DNA from 3 places in the Peribacillus sp. YIM B13472 genome. Region 1 is predicted to be linked to each of the others. Evidence: riboswitches for the same ligand, from Rfam matches in the RefSeq annotation. Region 1 holds a riboswitch; each other region holds the start of a gene.
The links. Region 1 has a riboswitch for S-adenosylmethionine ahead of ACFX4I_RS13815 (sugar ABC transporter substrate-binding protein). Riboswitches for the same ligand answer to the same signal wherever they lie in the genome.
Positions count from the first base shown of each region.

Region 2: another riboswitch for S-adenosylmethionine. It lies ahead of ACFX4I_RS00640 (Fur-regulated basic protein FbpA); the one in region 1 lies ahead of ACFX4I_RS13815 (sugar ABC transporter substrate-binding protein).
Region 3: another riboswitch for S-adenosylmethionine. It lies ahead of metK (methionine adenosyltransferase); the one in region 1 lies ahead of ACFX4I_RS13815 (sugar ABC transporter substrate-binding protein).

Region 1 covers NZ_JBHZPG010000016.1:6,389-12,033, reverse strand. The annotation lists gene ACFX4I_RS13820 (GTPase domain-containing protein) at 1-1,981, shown strand, start outside; SAM riboswitch class I at 2,076-2,181, shown strand; gene ACFX4I_RS13815 (sugar ABC transporter substrate-binding protein) at 2,297-3,409, shown strand; gene ACFX4I_RS13810 (sugar ABC transporter ATP-binding protein) at 3,467-4,969, shown strand; gene ACFX4I_RS13805 (ABC transporter permease) at 4,971-5,645, shown strand, end outside.
Region 2 covers NZ_JBHZPG010000001.1:127,038-132,682, forward strand. The annotation lists gene ACFX4I_RS00620 (ABC transporter ATP-binding protein) at 1-567, shown strand, start outside; gene ACFX4I_RS00625 (GDSL-type esterase/lipase family protein) at 618-1,319, opposite strand; gene ACFX4I_RS00630 (GNAT family N-acetyltransferase) at 1,537-2,043, shown strand; gene ACFX4I_RS00635 (aspartyl-phosphate phosphatase Spo0E family protein) at 2,099-2,296, opposite strand; gene ACFX4I_RS00640 (Fur-regulated basic protein FbpA) at 2,551-2,739, opposite strand; SAM riboswitch class I at 2,915-3,019, opposite strand; TPP riboswitch at 3,178-3,283, shown strand; gene tenA (thiaminase II) at 3,372-4,061, shown strand; gene thiW (energy coupling factor transporter S component ThiW) at 4,077-4,598, shown strand; gene thiD (bifunctional hydroxymethylpyrimidine kinase/phosphomethylpyrimidine kinase) at 4,567-5,367, shown strand; gene thiM (hydroxyethylthiazole kinase) at 5,369-5,645, shown strand, end outside.
Region 3 covers NZ_JBHZPG010000021.1:30,751-36,395, reverse strand. The annotation lists gene ACFX4I_RS16440 (alpha/beta hydrolase) at 1-403, opposite strand, end outside; gene ACFX4I_RS16435 (gamma carbonic anhydrase) at 614-1,132, shown strand; gene metK (methionine adenosyltransferase) at 1,673-2,866, opposite strand; SAM riboswitch class I at 3,029-3,191, opposite strand; gene pckA (phosphoenolpyruvate carboxykinase (ATP)) at 3,622-5,208, shown strand.

The DNA.
Region 1 (5,645 bases):
TGAGCTTTCCGTCTATTACAGGGATGCATATGCAGGTTTGTTAGAAGGAACGCACCTAATCAAAGAATTAAGTCCTGTCGTGCCAAGGTTGCTGGAAAACTGGCTCAAAATCGCAGACGGGGAGCTTTCGCTGTTTGCGGCGGCATCCACGTTGTCCTGGAATGAAATCTTCCCGGATACGATCAATGCGCTGGTCATTCAGGATGCAGAGAGCCTGCTTTCGAAATCGCCTAAATTGGGAGGCGGACTGGAAGCGGGGGAGAAACTGTTCAATTCCATTATCCAGTGGGCTGAAGATAATGATTTAAGGGTTGGAAATAAGCTTAAATGGATGGTGGAGGGGCTTAAAGATACCAGCAATTTCAATCTCCTTCTTGCAGGAAGTACAGGAAATGGCAAGACATCCTTCATTCAGTCAATCGTTGGAGAGAGCATTGCCGCTGAGGACCATTCTTCCCTAGTCAGTGTCAAAGACGGGGATGATTTGGAAATCCTTGAAATTACCGATACAGATAGCAAAGTTGTCGAGGAGCTAACTGATTTGGATGAAACACGCCGTCAGCGCGGGACTATTGTCGATGTGACAATCATCAGTGACTACCTAAGAAATAATCATTTGCGATTATTGGATACACCGGGGTTCAATGGGGAACAAAGCGTGGAATCCGATTTCCAAGGCTATTTACATGGCAGTGATGGCCTGATGTTCGTTCTTGACGCCCGGGCTCCTTTCACCGGCAGCGAAAGGGATCTGTTATTGGAAATTCAAATGATGGCACCGAAACTGCCGATCCATTTCCTATTAAATAAAATGGATACGATATACAGTGATCAGGTTGCAGTCCGGATGGAAGACGAAACATGGGATAAAGTGAATGCATATTTCCCGAATGCGAAAGTGTTCGCTTTCTCCAAACATTATGACAGCAGGCAGCAATTGAAGGACCTTTCAGCCTTCCTTCAATCGAATTATCAAGATGATAATTGGAAGGAAAGAAGATCTGAAAAAATCCTGGCATTCATTCGTAAAACCTTATCTTATCTATTAGAAAAACGGACAGCCAATGAGCGGAAATGCGAGCATTCCATCTCTTGGAATGAGCAGATGGAAGTCAAACTGAATGGAGCGGTCAATCAACTGGCTGATCTGGAAAAAGAAAAAAGTGAAAATATCATAAGGTCGTATCGTTCGCTTAAGGACGAAGTGAAAAGTCAGCTTTATTCAAAAATTCCTGAATTACTGAGGGATTGCTCTAAATCGTTAACGGAAAGCAGTGATTTCAGTCAGGTCCATGTACAGTTAAACCAGGAAATGAATGAGCGGATTCAAAACTTCATTTCTGACAAGATCATGCCTCAATATTACCGTTCTCTTCAAGACTGGATTGCCAGTTCCCAAATGGAGTTCTCACAAAGCCAGCAGTTCATGGATGAGATGAGTGCCGGATTCAATGAATTATACAAAGAAGAACGGATTACGCTGGCAGGTGACTTCAGGGTATTGGATGACTGGCGCCGTGATGCCGACCGGATGACAAGCAGTATCCGCATCGAAAACGTTAATATCCTTTTGCGCAGGACTCCATCACAATTGCTGCTTAAAGGAGCAGGGAAGCTATTTGGGGCGATACCGCAAAATAAGGCCAATATGTACAATCGTTACAAGAAATACCTGGAAAGTGAAGATTACCTGGATGTTGCCGAAATGATCACGGAACGTTTCCTAACCCAATTTGGATTGTTTGAAAAATCATTGGATCGGGACATCTCACTTTTCTATCGCAGTTCATTTGCCTTACTTCAAAAAACGATAGAGCAGACGCAGACTGAAATAAAAGACTACCAGGCTGCATTGGAGCATATGAAAGAAAATCCGGAAGTTTACCGTGATCCGATCACGTTGTTCGAAGTGAAATTAAGGCAGTTGGAGAGGCTTGAAAAAATCGAGAAAAAGCGTTTAGCCCAGCTTCAAAGAAAATAAAAATAACGGGAAACATTTCAAATATTCAAAAATCTATTGACTTTACGACTATATCCCTATAAAGTGATAATTACGAAAACGTAACACAATATATCTCTTATCAAGAGTGGCGGAGGGACTGGCCCTAAGATGCCCAGCAACCGTTCCATTAGGAATTGGTGCTAAATCCTGCAAAACAGAAATGTTTTGACAGATAAGAGAGGGACAAGTCTGCAAAACAGCCGATTAAACCTCTCTATATTAGAGAGGTTTTTATTTTGGGATTTACACCGACTTAACTGATAAGACTAATGAGAAAACATGGAGGGAAACAAGATGAGAAGGTCTATTAAAGGGATATTCATTTCTGCCATCGCTTCGGCTTTGCTTTTAACGGGTTGCTCTGCGGGGCAGAGTTCCACAGAATCGAAGAAAGAAGAAAAAGTATCATTTGAAAATGTCCCGGAGAGATTTGCTGATGGCGATGGAGCCAAAATCAAGGTGATCCGTAAAATTGGCGGTGATGATCATACTGCCCAATACCTGGCGGGGGCGAAAGAAGAAGGAGAAGCACTGGGGTTTCAAGTCGATACGTACACAGCCAATGGTGATACGGCTAAATTCCATGATGCGATAGCACAGGCTTTGGAGGAAGATTACGACGGCTATATCATTTCACATGGTGATGATGTTGCAACTGTAAATGACGTTCAGAAGTTGGTTGATGCAGGTAAAAGCGTTGTCACATTCGATTCAATAAGCGATTTATCTAAAATAGAGGGCGTGACATTAACTTCACAGGATGATGAAGCGTTGGCAACACTGGCTTTTGATAAATTGATAAAAGAGCAGAATGGTGAAGCGGCAATTGCATATCTTTGGGTGGATGGTTTTCCTCCAATGGTAAGAAGAAATGCAGTCTATCAGGAAAAATTAAAAGAAAATCCTGGAATTAAAGAAGTCGAAAGATTCGGAGTGGCATCAGCTGATACTTCGGTTCAGACACAAAATGCTGTAGCCGCAATGCTGAATAAATACCCTAAAGGTAAATTGGATGCGATTTTCGCAACATGGGATGCCTTTGCCATCGGTGCAGCCCGGGCGATTAAAGAAGCGGGCCGCGATGAAGTGAAGATATATGGTATTGATGTATCTAACGCAGATCTCCAGGAAATCCAATCGGCTGATAGCTCATGGTCCTACACCGCAGCAGTCGATCCCAAGTTGATCGGTGCAGTGAATATGAGGATATTGGCTAAAAAATTAGCGGGCGAAGAAACGCCGCAAACCTATGACTTAGAGGCTTCACTCATTTCACAAAAGCAAGTCCAAGCTTCAAAGGAAGCGGTAAACATGGCAAATCTGTCTGGTATTGTCGATGGCTGGGGTGTATCGACGGAATTTGAAGAAGATTGGATGAAAGTTTTGAAAGATCATTATAAAAAGTAAAAAGAGACACTCTCTTTCAAGTAGAAGGGAGTGTCTGTTCAATAAGGGGGAATGGACATGGGCACGCAACTAGAAATGAAGAAGATTTCGATTGAATTTCCGGGGGTGAAGGCGCTGAGTGAAGTTGATTTTTCCGTACAATCAGGGACAGCCCACGCATTGGTCGGTGCAAACGGAGCAGGGAAATCGACGTTAATGAAAGTTTTATCGGGAGCCCATGTTCATTATTCAGGTGACATTTTTATTGATGGGGTGAGGCGGGATATCCGCTCGCCAAAAGCGGCACAGGAACAAGGCATTCAAATTGTTTATCAGGAAGTGGATACAGCCCTCATCCCTTACTTAACGGTTGGGGAAAATGTAATGTTGAATGATATGGTCCAAAACATGGGAAAAAAACAGAGGGTCCAATGGAAAGAGCTGCACAAACAAGCCTCTCATATTCTTGAAGATATGAAAATTCGTGTCCCTTCGAAAAAGCTGGTAAGAGACCTTACCTTGGCTGAAAAACAGATGGTCCTGATAGCAAGAGCCGTTTCGACAGAATGCAAATTCCTGATTCTCGATGAGCCAACTGCTCCGTTAAGCCATACGGAGACGACAGAACTTTTTCGAATTGTAAATGAATTAAAGCAAAAAGGCGTGGGAATCATTTTCATTTCACATCGTCTGCCTGAGATTTTTGAAATCTGTGAAGAAATTACGATCATGAGAAATGGGGAGCGTGTCACTTGTCGAAAGAAGGAGGACATAACCCGTAACGAAGTGGTAGAGAATATGCTCGGTAAAACCATGGAAGACCAGTTTCCAGAAGTGAATGCTTCGATCGGGGACGTAATTCTGGAAGTGAACGGATTGTCAGATGCCGAGAAAGTCAAGAATGTCAGTCTGAATATTAAAGCAGGCGAGATAATCGGCTTGGCAGGTTTAGTCGGGGCGGGAAAAACGGAGCTGTGTAAAACCCTATTCGGTCATACTTCGATCACAGCGGGTGAAGTCATCCTGAATGGTCGAAAGCTTTCTTTGAAATCACCGCACGAAGCAGTAAAAAGCGGTCTGGCACTTGTACCTGAGGAACGCAGGAAAGAAGGGGTCCTTGTTCAGGAATCAGTCTCGGCGAACTTGACTGCAGCCAGTCTCGGCAAATTCTGCAAGACGTTCAGTTTCGTGGATCGTAAGGCGGAAAAAGAAAAGGCGAAGGAAATGATCGCAAGTCTCGGCATTAAAACTCCTTCAGGGGAAGTGAATGTCGAAAACCTTTCAGGTGGTAACCAGCAAAAAGTTGCCATCGGAAAATGGCTTATGGCCGATGCGGATGTATACATATTCGATGAACCAACGAAAGGGGTCGATGTTGGAGCCAAGAAGGATATATTCGAATTGATTGCAAAGCTTGCAAGGAATGGGAAAGCGATCATTTATGCCTCATCCGAGCTTTCCGAAATCATTGGCATCACCAACCGGACATATGTGTTATATGACGGGAGCACTGTCATCGAATTAGAAACGAGCAAAACGAATGAAGAAGAACTACTATTCTATTCAACAGGAGGAAAATAGGATGAGCATACCCATTCCTGTTACACAGACAGCGAAAGCGAAGAAAAAGCTGGAACTATTCGACTTTTTCTATAAATACGGTACAATATTGACGATTATCATTCTGATTGGGATTTTTGCCGTGTCCAATCCATCTTTCATTCAAACGAATAACCTGATCAACATCCTGCGTTCCATTTCAATCGTGACCATCATTGCGATCGGCATTACTATATCCCTGACCGTGGATGGCTTCGACCTTTCCGTCGGCTCCGTCGCATCATTGGCCAATGCCATCGTCATATCAATGTTTGTCTGGTTTTCGCAGGATACATTAATCGCCATATTAGCTGCGATCGGCGCCTCGCTTGTCGTAGGGGCTTTGAATTCATTCATGATCGTTAAATTGAGAATTCCCGACATGCTGATGACATTGGCTACCATGTTCATTATCCAGGGAATTGCCCTTACCTATACAAAAGGGGCCACGGTTTCGCAAAATATGGTCATGCCCGACGGAACATTCGCAACAGGACTGATCAGCCCGTTTTTCGCCAAAATTGGTCAGGTACCATGGATAATCCTGATCATGGCAGTCATTGTGATTGCGACCCATATCTTTTTGACTTATACGAAGCACGGTCGTTATATGTACATTATTGGGGGAAATAAGGAAGCGGCTAGACTTTCCGGGATA
Region 2 (5,645 bases), on a different contig from region 1:
AAAATGGATGGTCAAGATATCAAAGAAGTGTCACTGAAATCATTACGGAGACAAATGGGAATTGTTTCCCAGGATATCATTTTATTCAATGGTTCCATCCGTGATAACATCGTGTATGGCAAACTTGATGCTACAGATGATGAAATCATCGAATCGGCCAAAGCAGCAAATGCGCATGACTTTATCAGTGCCTTTCCTGATGGTTATGATTCTCAGATTGGAGAGCGCGGAGTCAAGCTTTCAGGCGGACAAAAACAGCGCATTGCCATTGCCAGGGCACTTTTGAAAAATCCGCAAATCATCATTCTCGATGAAGCAACGGCGGCCTTGGATACAGAATCCGAACATTATATCCAGCAAGCATTGTCACGCTTAATGAAAAACCGGACTTCAATAGTAATTGCACATCGTTTATCAACCATTCATGATGCCGACCAAATTATCGTTCTGGAAAAAGGGCAGGTTCATGAAAAAGGAACACATCAACAGTTATTGCAAAAAAACGGCAGATACAAGCAGCTCCATGACTTGCAGTTCCCTCAACTAAAAGCGACATCAAACTCCTAGCTACTTAACGGGTAAAAATGCACAGATCGCCTTCCTGTGCATTTTTGCTTTCATTTGAAATCATAACTTTCCAAAACCCGATTCGCAATGAGCTGATACCCTTTTTCATTCGGATGTAACTTATCACTGAAATACTCTGTTTTCTTTTTATCTTCAAAAAGATCATTTGTAGGAATGAATAACATCCTTTTATCTTTATCCGCTATTCCCTTTATTGACAGGTTATAATCGCGAATGTGCTTTTCAAGTTTTTGATTGCCTTTAATTGGGTTATATAGTCCTACTACCAGAATATCCGCTTTATCGTTTGCCTCTATCAATGTTGATGTAATCTTTTTCAGATGGCTGATATACTCCCGCTTACCCTCAATGATTTTTCTGTCACTTATTTTCTCCAAGTCCCCTCCGTTACTATTGATCAAGTCATTCGTTCCAATATAAACGATGAAAGTATCGGCTTCATCGAGTTTCGTTTTAATGCGGTAATCATCAAGCTGTTTCATCACCCCATCCGTCTCCTGGCCTTTTATACCGTAATTCCAAAAACTCACTTTTTGTTCCGATTGCGGATTATTCAATTCATCCTCAAGGCCTTCTATATATCCTTCCCCGTCCTTATCCCCTTTTCCATAGGTCAATGAATCTCCAAAAGCCATCACCCTTTGCACATCTTCCGACTCCGAGGCCTGAAGTTCATATGCAGCAAAACATATAACTAGTACTATAATCAATAAACCTGCCAATTTTTTCATTTGGTTCTCCTCTTGTCTCTTTATTAGAAGTATTTAATCTTTTACATACCCAAAAAATCTGCAGTCTTAACATAAAAAAATTGTCAGATAAAGATTAAAGAGTGTATGATAATATAAAACTTTCAATGGATTGGGTGTCATTCACCGTCCCTTAAACAAAAAACGGGATTACCCTTCATTCTGGAGATTGAATAAATGCTAGTTAGGAGTTTAAATCATGGAAGAGCACATAGAGTTTAGAGAGGCAGATCTTTCTGATCTACCCAGAATTGTTGAAATATATAATTCGACAATCGCTTCAAGAATGGTCACGGCAGATACGGAACCTGTATCCGTCCAATCGAGGGTTAAATGGTTTGAGGAACATCATTCAGAAAGTAGACCGCTATTTATCATTACTATAGAAGGGAAAACTGCTGGATGGATGAGCTTTCAATCCTTCTATGGCCGACCGGCCTATAATTCCACTGCCGAAATCAGCATTTATCTTGATGATTATTTCCGGGGAAAAGGAATCGGACAAATTTCGATTCAAAAGGCAATTGAATTGAGTCCAAAATTAGGTGTTAAGACTCTATTGGGTTTCATTTTCGCCCACAATACACCAAGCCTTAAGCTTTTTTCCAAATTCGGGTTTGAAGAATGGGCACATTTACCTCAAGTTGCCGAGTTGGATGGCATTGAGCGTGATTTGATCATTCTTGGTAAACGTGTCGATATTTAATATTATTCTTTAGAGCTATTGCCTTGAGCAGTAGCTTTTTCATATTAATCGAGGACTAATTTAAATACCTATATGCTTTCTGGAGGGGAAAATTTTCAGAATCTCTTTTACTTGTTAACGCATTTAATAGCGTATCCAATTCTTGACTGGCTTGAACAGTTAGCAGACTTGTTAAGCCGTAAATTGCTGCCAAGTTGATCATTTCTTTTCTCTTCTCTTCTACTTTTTCTATAGTTACCTTACGGCAAGGCATTATATAGTCACCTCCCATTTATTCAATATTTTTACACTTTCATCATAATGAAACTACTAGTAAAAATCAACTATTTTCCACAAATTAAATGTGTTATTTTAAAGATTAAATGTGACAAAATAACTATTTCATTCTAAAATTATGTATATTTTGTGTCATTTTCTATCAAACGCAAAAAAAGCATCCACTAGTGTAGACTGCGAATGCTTACATCATACCCTTATCCAAGAACCCAAAATATAGTCCATCGTTTACTATGTCATCCATTCAGAAGGTGACTCGGTATTTGGTCTATTTATAACAATCTTATATTCATCTTCAAGTACTTTTAATGGGGCATCATAAAGGTGCCTTTCATCAGAGGTTTTGTATACACCATTGGCCAATAACTCTTCAATAAGCTTTGCCTTCCTCTGTTCAATCCTCTTAAATAATTCTGCCATGTAAATGGCTCCTTTCCTAGTCATCCTAGAGCCTGCTATTAGTTAGCTAACTTTATCAACTTGTTTGATTTTCACCAAATTATATATACCTTTTCTATTATGTCACTAAACGTTATTTCCCAAAAATAAAAGCCCCTTCTAATTCAAGAAGAGGCTGACAGTGTCCGTACGGCTCTTCCTATCTTCCAAGCATATGCTTGTTGGATTTAGCACAGTTCCCAAAACGGGTCCGCTGCCGAGGTTTCTTTGGGCCAAGTCCCTCCACCTCTCTGGATAAGAAATCGATATATAAATGATGTAGAAATGATTTTATCCTAATAACCATCAAAAGTCAATTACCTGCTTCTCCCTTTTTTCCTGGACATAAAATGGTCCCTCTTTCAAATACGGGTTGCATTTTCTTGTCTTTCTGATATGATGTCAGTAATTACATACAATTCACACCACTAGGGGAGTCTTTTTTTAAGACTGAGATGGAATTAGTTCCGGACCCTTTGAACCTGAACCGGCTCATACCGGCGGAGGGAAGTGGATGATATCGTCCATTTACAGACTATATCCATCTACCCCGTTCCGTATTCAGGAACGGGGTTTTTCATTAACAAGGGATCCATTCTATAGGAGGATGAACAATGGAGAATACTAAATTAGAAACATTCAGTGATAGACTACATGCACGGTCAAAAGAGATTTGGAAAAGGAACCATTCACATCCCTTTGTCCAGGCAATTGGAAATGGTACGCTTCCTGAAAAGAAATTTGCCTATTACCTGAAGCAGGACTATATCTATCTTATGGATTATTCCAAGCTCTTTGCTTTAGGTGTCATCAAAGCTCATAACATCGAAACCATGGCAAAGTTTGCGAGTATTTTAAATGAAACCCTTCAAGTGGAAATGGATATTCATCGGCATTATGCTTCCGAATTCGGAATCAGTTCCAAGGAATTGGAAGATACAGAACCTACTCCAACCACTCTAGCCTATACAGGTTACATGCTAAATGCAGCTCAGCACGGGACTTTGGCAGACTTGATCGCCTGTCTCCTGCCCTGCGCTTGGGATTATTATGAAATCGGTTTGCTATTAAAAGAACAAAATGGAGCAGCATTGGAAAACAATCGCTACGCAGATTGGATAAGGTCCTATTCATCTCCTGAATTCGGGGAAGCACACAAATGGCTGATCGCTTTGTTGGAAGAATTGACGGAAGGCATGCCAGAAACGGAACTTCTTAGATTAGAAAAGCACTTTTTGGTTACTTCCCGATATGAATATTTATTCTGGGATATGGTTCAAAATGAGCAGGATTGGCCGCTGTAGGTCGTCGACATGATGATGAATCCTATCAAGAAACTGACGTTGACTGCCATGATCACGGCTATAACGACGCTGACCAGTTCATTTATTTTCATCCCAGCAGGATTTGCAAAGGTCTTTCCTATTCAGCATCTGGCAAATGTCCTGACGGCCGTTCTATTGGGGCCAGCTTATGCTGTGACACAAGCTTTTTTAGTTTCCATCATTAGAAACATGTCTGGTACCGGTTCAATTTTCGCCTTTCCCGGCAGCATGATCGGTGCACTTTTGGCTGCCATCCTTTATCGAAAAACACAAAGCTTAAAATTCGCCTGTTTAGGGGAAGTGATCGGTACCGGCATTCTCGGTTCCCTAGCCTGTTATCCACTTGCCATCCTCCTATTGGGAGAAAAAGCTGCTCTTTTTGGTTTTTTACCGGCTTTTATGCTCAGTTCATTCGCTGGTGCGATTTTAGCTTTCATATTACTAAAAATACTTCTAAAAAATAATTATATGAAGGGGTTTTTTTATGAAAACAGCATTAACCATCGCAGGCTCTGATTCAGGGGGCGGCGCTGGAATACAGGCGGATTTAAAAACATTTTCTGCACATGGTGTCTTTGGAATGTCTGCCATCACAGCCGTAACCGCACAAAATACAATGGAAGTCCGTTCAGTACAGCCAATTGAAACAGCTATCATATCAGATCAAATTGCAGCTATCTTTGAGGATATTCCTGTCGATGCAGTAAAAATAGGAATGCTTGGATCAAAGGAAATCGTGGAAACAGTCGCTGCGTCCCTTAAAACCTTCATGCCTGCCATCGTTATCCTTGACCCTGTCATGATTTCCAAAAGTGGCCACCATTTGCTCGACGAAAAGGCTGTCTCTGCCTTAAAAATGGATTTGCTTCCGCTTGCAACACTTGTAACCCCAAATGTACCGGAAGGGGAAGTACTTACTGGCTTGTCGATTCGAACGGAACAAGATTTCTACAAGGCATGCATTTCAATACAAGAAATGGGTCCAAAAGCCGTTTTACTTAAAGGAGGCCATGCAGCAGGAAATCCAAATGATCTTTTTTATGATGGGACTGACTTCCAATGGATCGAGGGAGAGCGCATTCATACAAAAAACACTCATGGCACGGGCTGTACCCTATCATCCGCCATTACATCAAACCTGGCAAATGGGCTGCCATTGCAAGAGTCGATCGAACTGGCCAAGACCTATATTTCTGAAGCGATACGCAATAGCTTTTCAATCGGTAAAGGTCATGGACCTGTCCATCATTTTCATTCATTTTCAAAAAAGAACGGAGTGAATTAATATGAAGGTTTCTGCAGCCGATTTATTCGTGAAGGTAAAAGAAAGAAAACCACTCATTCACCAAATCACCAACTTTGTTACGGTCAACGACTGTGCAAATGCCACCCTTGCCATCGGTGGTTCACCAGTAATGACATCGAGCCCAAGAGAAGTGGCGGATATGGTCAAATTAGCAGATGCATTGGTCCTGAATTTCGGTACCATCGATGATAAAGCCTTGGAAGCAATGGAGATTGCCGGTAAGACGGCAAATACCCTGGATATCCCGGTCATTTTGG
Region 3 (5,645 bases), on a different contig from region 1:
TCAAACCATGCGAGATGGTTGTAAGGAACTTCGGCGGCTTCGTCACGAGGCCCAAGCATGGAGAAGAAAGAATCACCCCTGCAATGTCCCATTCCTCTTCCTGAAGAAGGCGTATCGAAATCAAACCGCCCATGCTGTGTCCAAGTAAAAAGACCGGCAACGAATATTCGTAAGCCTCTTCTATCCAGCTTTTCACTTCATCCAAATACTCATCAAAGGAATCGATATGTCCCCGGTAGGCGCGAGTTGTCATACCCTGCCCAGGAAGGTCGCCCATGACGACATGGTATCCAGCTGAAAGCCACATTTGTGTTACCCACTTATAACGTCCGTGATGTTCCATTGCCCCATGAATGATGACAATGACGCCCTTTGCGTCTCCTTCTGTCTCCCATTTCCACATTCGAAATCCCCCTTTCACTTTTCACTTGTTGTATACGATCCATGATAGTCAAAATAATATATATAAATTATAACCATATTCGTGATTTTCGACAAAAAAGAAATCTAACAAGTTGTACATTGCTATTATAAATAGCCAAGTATATTTGCATACGGTATATTAAAATAATACATAAAAATATTCACTTCGGAAAGGAAATGATTGAAAATGATTATTTATCCGTATAAAGGCAAAGAACCTGAAATCGCTGAAAGCGCTTATATTGCCGAAAATGCTGTAGTGACAGGTGATGTCAAAATCGGCGACGAAACATCCATTTGGTTCAATTCCGTCATTCGCGGTGATGTATCCCCAACCATCATCGGGAAAAAAGTCAGTATACAGGATAACAGCGTCCTGCACCAAAGCCCAAATAATCCATTGATCATCGAGGATGAAGTGACCATTGGCCATCAGGTCATTTTACATAGCTGTAAAATCCGCAAAGGAGCTTTGATCGGCATGGGATCGATCGTACTTGATGAAGCCGAAATCGGCGAAGGTGCATTCATCGGTGCCGGCAGTCTCGTTCCCCAAGGTAAAGTCATTCCACCGAACATGTTGGCATTCGGACGTCCAGCTAAAGTCATTCGCGAAATTAACGAAGAAGATCGCCAGGATATGGAACGCATCGTACGTGAATACGCCGAAAAAGGCCAATACTATAAAACGGCGGAACGAATAAAGTAACTCACGTGTAATTGACTGAAAGTTATGAGTATTGCACTGAAACTCACGAGTAAACGTTCCAAACTCACGAGTAATTGCACTAATTCACGAGTAAATTGCTCGAACTTACGAGTAAATTGCTCTAATTCACGAGTAAACGGCTCGAATTCACGAGTAATTGCTACAAATTCACGAGTAAACCGCTCGAACTCACAAGTAAATGCTGCAAACTCACGAGTAAACGGCTCGAATTCACGAGTAATTGCTACAAATTCACGAGTAAACGGCTCGAACTCACGAGTAAATGCTACATATTCACGAGTAAACGGCTCGAACTCACGAGTAAATTGCTCAACTCACGAGTAAATGCTACAAATTCACGAGTAAACCGCTCGAACTCACGAGTAGTTGACCCAAACAAACTTGTAAACGCCCTGACTCACGGCGTATTGCACGTAACTTGAATTTCTTTGGGATTTCTTGAATTATTCCCGCTGAAGGCAAAATTAATCCATAAAAAAAGGTGCCTCGCTAATTGCGGGACACCTTTTTCTATATGGATTACGCTTGTGCTTTTAATGTTTCTGCTTTGTCCGTGCGTTCCCATGGAAGATCGACATCTGTACGGCCAAAGTGTCCGTAGGCAGCTGTTTGTTTGTAGATCGGGCGACGAAGGTCAAGCATTTTGATGATACCTGCTGGACGAAGGTCGAAGTTAGCGCGAACTAGGTCAACAAGGACTTCTTCGCTAACTGTACCAGTTCCGAACGTATCAATTGAGATAGATACAGGCTCTGCCACACCAATTGCGTATGCCAGTTGAACTTCCGCTTTGTCGGCAAGGCCGGCTGCCACGATGTTTTTCGCAACGTAACGAGCAGCGTATGCAGCAGAACGGTCAACTTTAGTAGCATCCTTACCAGAGAATGCACCGCCGCCGTGACGAGCGTAACCGCCGTAAGTATCAACGATGATTTTACGTCCAGTAAGACCAGCATCCCCTTGAGGTCCGCCAATTACGAAACGGCCAGTCGGGTTGATGAAGTACTTAGTATCGGCATCGATCAATTCAGCTGGAACGACTGCTTTGATCACATGTTCTTTTAGATCGGCTTGAATTTGTTCAAGCGTAATTTCTGCATCATGTTGTGTAGAGATAACGATCGTATCTACACGTACAGGAACGTTATTTTCATCATATTCCACAGTTACCTGTGTTTTACCATCAGGGCGTAGGTAAGCAAGAGTTTCATCTTTACGAACTTGAGCCAAGCGGAATGAAAGTTTATGCGCCAATGAAATCGGAAGCGGCATAAGCTCTTCTGTTTCATTACAAGCAAATCCGAACATAAGACCTTGGTCCCCTGCACCGATTGCATCGATTTCTTCCTCTGACATGTTTCCTTCACGAGCTTCCAATGCTTTGTCGACACCAGCTGCGATATCGGCAGACTGCTCATCAATGGAACTTAACACGGCACAAGTTTCAGCATCGAAACCGTATTTCGCACGTGTGTAGCCAATTCCTTTAATCGTATCACGAACGATACGCGGAATATCCACGTAAGCGGACGTTGTAATTTCACCAGCAACAAGTACAAGACCTGTAGTTACGCTAGTTTCACACGCAACACGTGCATTTGCATCCTTAGCTAGGATAGCATCTAAAATGGAATCTGAAATCTGGTCACAAATTTTGTCCGGATGGCCCTCTGTAACAGATTCAGAAGTAAATAGACGTTTCTTTGACATCATATTTCCTCCTTGGAAGTTAGTATGTTGCAGGCAAAAGCCTGATTTTTACGGAACTCGTTTCCCTCATTAGTTTCAACTATAGACACAGAATTACTTAAAAAAACACAAAAACCTTCCCTGGCAAATGAGGAAAGGTTTAACATTCTGTCTTCTATCCTTTCACTCTTATCGTTCAAGGGTTTTTTACCTTGCTCAGGTTAGCACCATCACCACTATTCCTTGAAGACCTTCGCTTTATTTTCGGCGATCGATCTTGGAGTCAAGTTCAATATGGCAGGTTGCTGGGTTTCAAAGGGCCTGTCCCTCCACCAACTCGGGATAAGAGAATCCGTACAATTTAAGATATTATCGTATCTGGCAGGAACTTGTCAATGCTTTTCTAAAAAGAACATTTCCACCCAGAATGGCGTTCATTTGAAAAAACATGTTGATACAACGTCCTAGAAGGGTTTACAATGCAAAACACGAATAGAAATGCTGTAAATTGCCATTAATAATAAAGGAATGAGCATCCGAAAAGAAACGACATCCTGACTTTCCCTTTAGACATATATTGTTTACTTACTTCCTATTAAAATAAAATTTTCTTCATGAAAGTTTATGCGATAATCCTGAATCGGTTCCTGCCGGATTAAAATGATTAACGCGACCAACTGAAAATAATCACAAATTAAAATAAATAGTATAGACTAATTAAATGAATGTGTTATACTAATTGTAATCTAAAAACTTAAACAAAGGAAGGTACCTCATATATGAATTCTGTAGACGTTTCTAATGAGTTACACCAATTATTAACAGGAAACAATGTGCAAACTCAACTTTCAGTTCCTCAATTGGTCGAAAAAGTATTAAGCAGAAATGAAGGCGTTCTAACATCTACCGGTGCGGTAAAAGCTGAAACTGGCAAATATACAGGTCGTTCACCTAAAGATAAATATATCGTGGAAGAAGCATCAGTTAAAGATAAAGTCGATTGGGGTTCAGTGAACCAGCCAATTTCCGAAGATGTGTTCAATAAACTATATAATAAAGTAGTTGACTACCTAAAAGCAAAAGAAGAGATTTTTGTTTTTAAAGGTTTCGCTGGTGCAGACGAATCATCACGTCTTCCTATCCGTGTTGTTAATGAATATGCTTGGCATAACCTTTTCGCCCATACTTTGTTCATCCGTCCAAACGAAGAGGAACTGAGAGGTCACGAAGCTGAATTCACAATCCTTTCTGCACCTAACTTCAAAGCAGACCCGGAAGTTGATGGAACTGCATCCGAAACTTTCATCATCGTTTCATTTGAACGCCGTACAATCTTGATCGGCGGAACGGAATATGCAGGAGAAATGAAAAAATCGATCTTCTCGATCATGAACTACTTACTTCCAGAGGCTGGAATCCTTCCAATGCATTGCTCTGCTAACGTAGGACGTGAAGGGGACGTCGCTTTATTCTTCGGACTGTCCGGTACAGGCAAAACGACATTGTCTGCAGACACTAGCCGTAAACTGATTGGCGATGACGAGCACGGCTGGTCTTCTAACGGCGTATTCAACATCGAAGGCGGCTGCTATGCTAAAACGATCAACCTTTCACGTGAAAAAGAACCGCAAATTTTCGATGCGATCCGTTTCGGTGCCGTACTGGAAAATGTTGTTGTTGATCCGGATACACGTGAAGCGAACTATGATGACAGTTCATTGACTGAAAACACTCGTGCTGCTTACCAAATGCAAGCGATCGATAACATCGTGAACCCAAGTATTGCAGGACACCCAAATACAATCATTTTCTTGACAGCTGATGCTTCAGGCGTTCTGCCTCCAATCAGCAAGCTTTCCAAAGAACAGGCAATGTTCCACTTCCTAAGCGGATACACTAGTAAATTGGCTGGTACTGAAAGAGGCGTAACTTCACCGGAAGCTACATTCTCCACTTGCTTCGGTTCACCATTCTTACCGCTTCCAGCTACACGCTATGCTGAGATGCTTGGTGATAAAATTGACGAGCACAATGCAAAGGTATACCTTGTCAACACTGGATGGACTGGCGGTGCATACGGAACTGGAAGCCGCATGAAACTTGCTTACACTCGTGCAATGGTACAAGCTGCACTTGAAGGTGAATTAGCGAACATCGAAACGATCAAAGATGACATCTTCGGTTTGGATATCCCGCTTCATGTTCCTGGTGTTCCTGATGAAGTGCTTCAACCGATCAAGACTTGGGCAGATCCTGCAGCTTATAAAGAAGCAGCAACAGACCTTGCCGCTCAATTCCGTGCAAACTTCAAGAAATTCAAAAGCGTTCCAAGTGAAATCGAGGAACTTGGCGGACCGACAGCTTAATAAATCTTTCACAAAAGGACCAAGCTCTTGCTTGGTCCTTTCTGTTTGTCGCCAAGAAATGTCTCTTCCCGAACATTGATTTTAAAACAAGAGTATGTTTTCCTTCATGGTTTTAAGCCAAGTAGGGCGAAAAATGGCGTCTACGGTCGAATATAGTGCTGGGCAGGGCGTAAAACGGCATCTGCCGTCGATATTAATGCCGTATATGGCGAAAAGACGGCGTCTGCGGTCGATTAATGCCGTATATGGCGAAAAGACGGCGTCTGCGGTCGATTAATGCCGTATATGGCGAAAGACGGCGTCTGCGGTCGAATAACGGACTTGCCGAGACCCCGCCAGATGCCCGCGGCAAGAGGCTTGGCAGACGGACAGTCTCGGCGGAAAGGAAGCTGAATTCCGAAACTAACTGGAACGATACTACAACTGAAAGGCCCAAG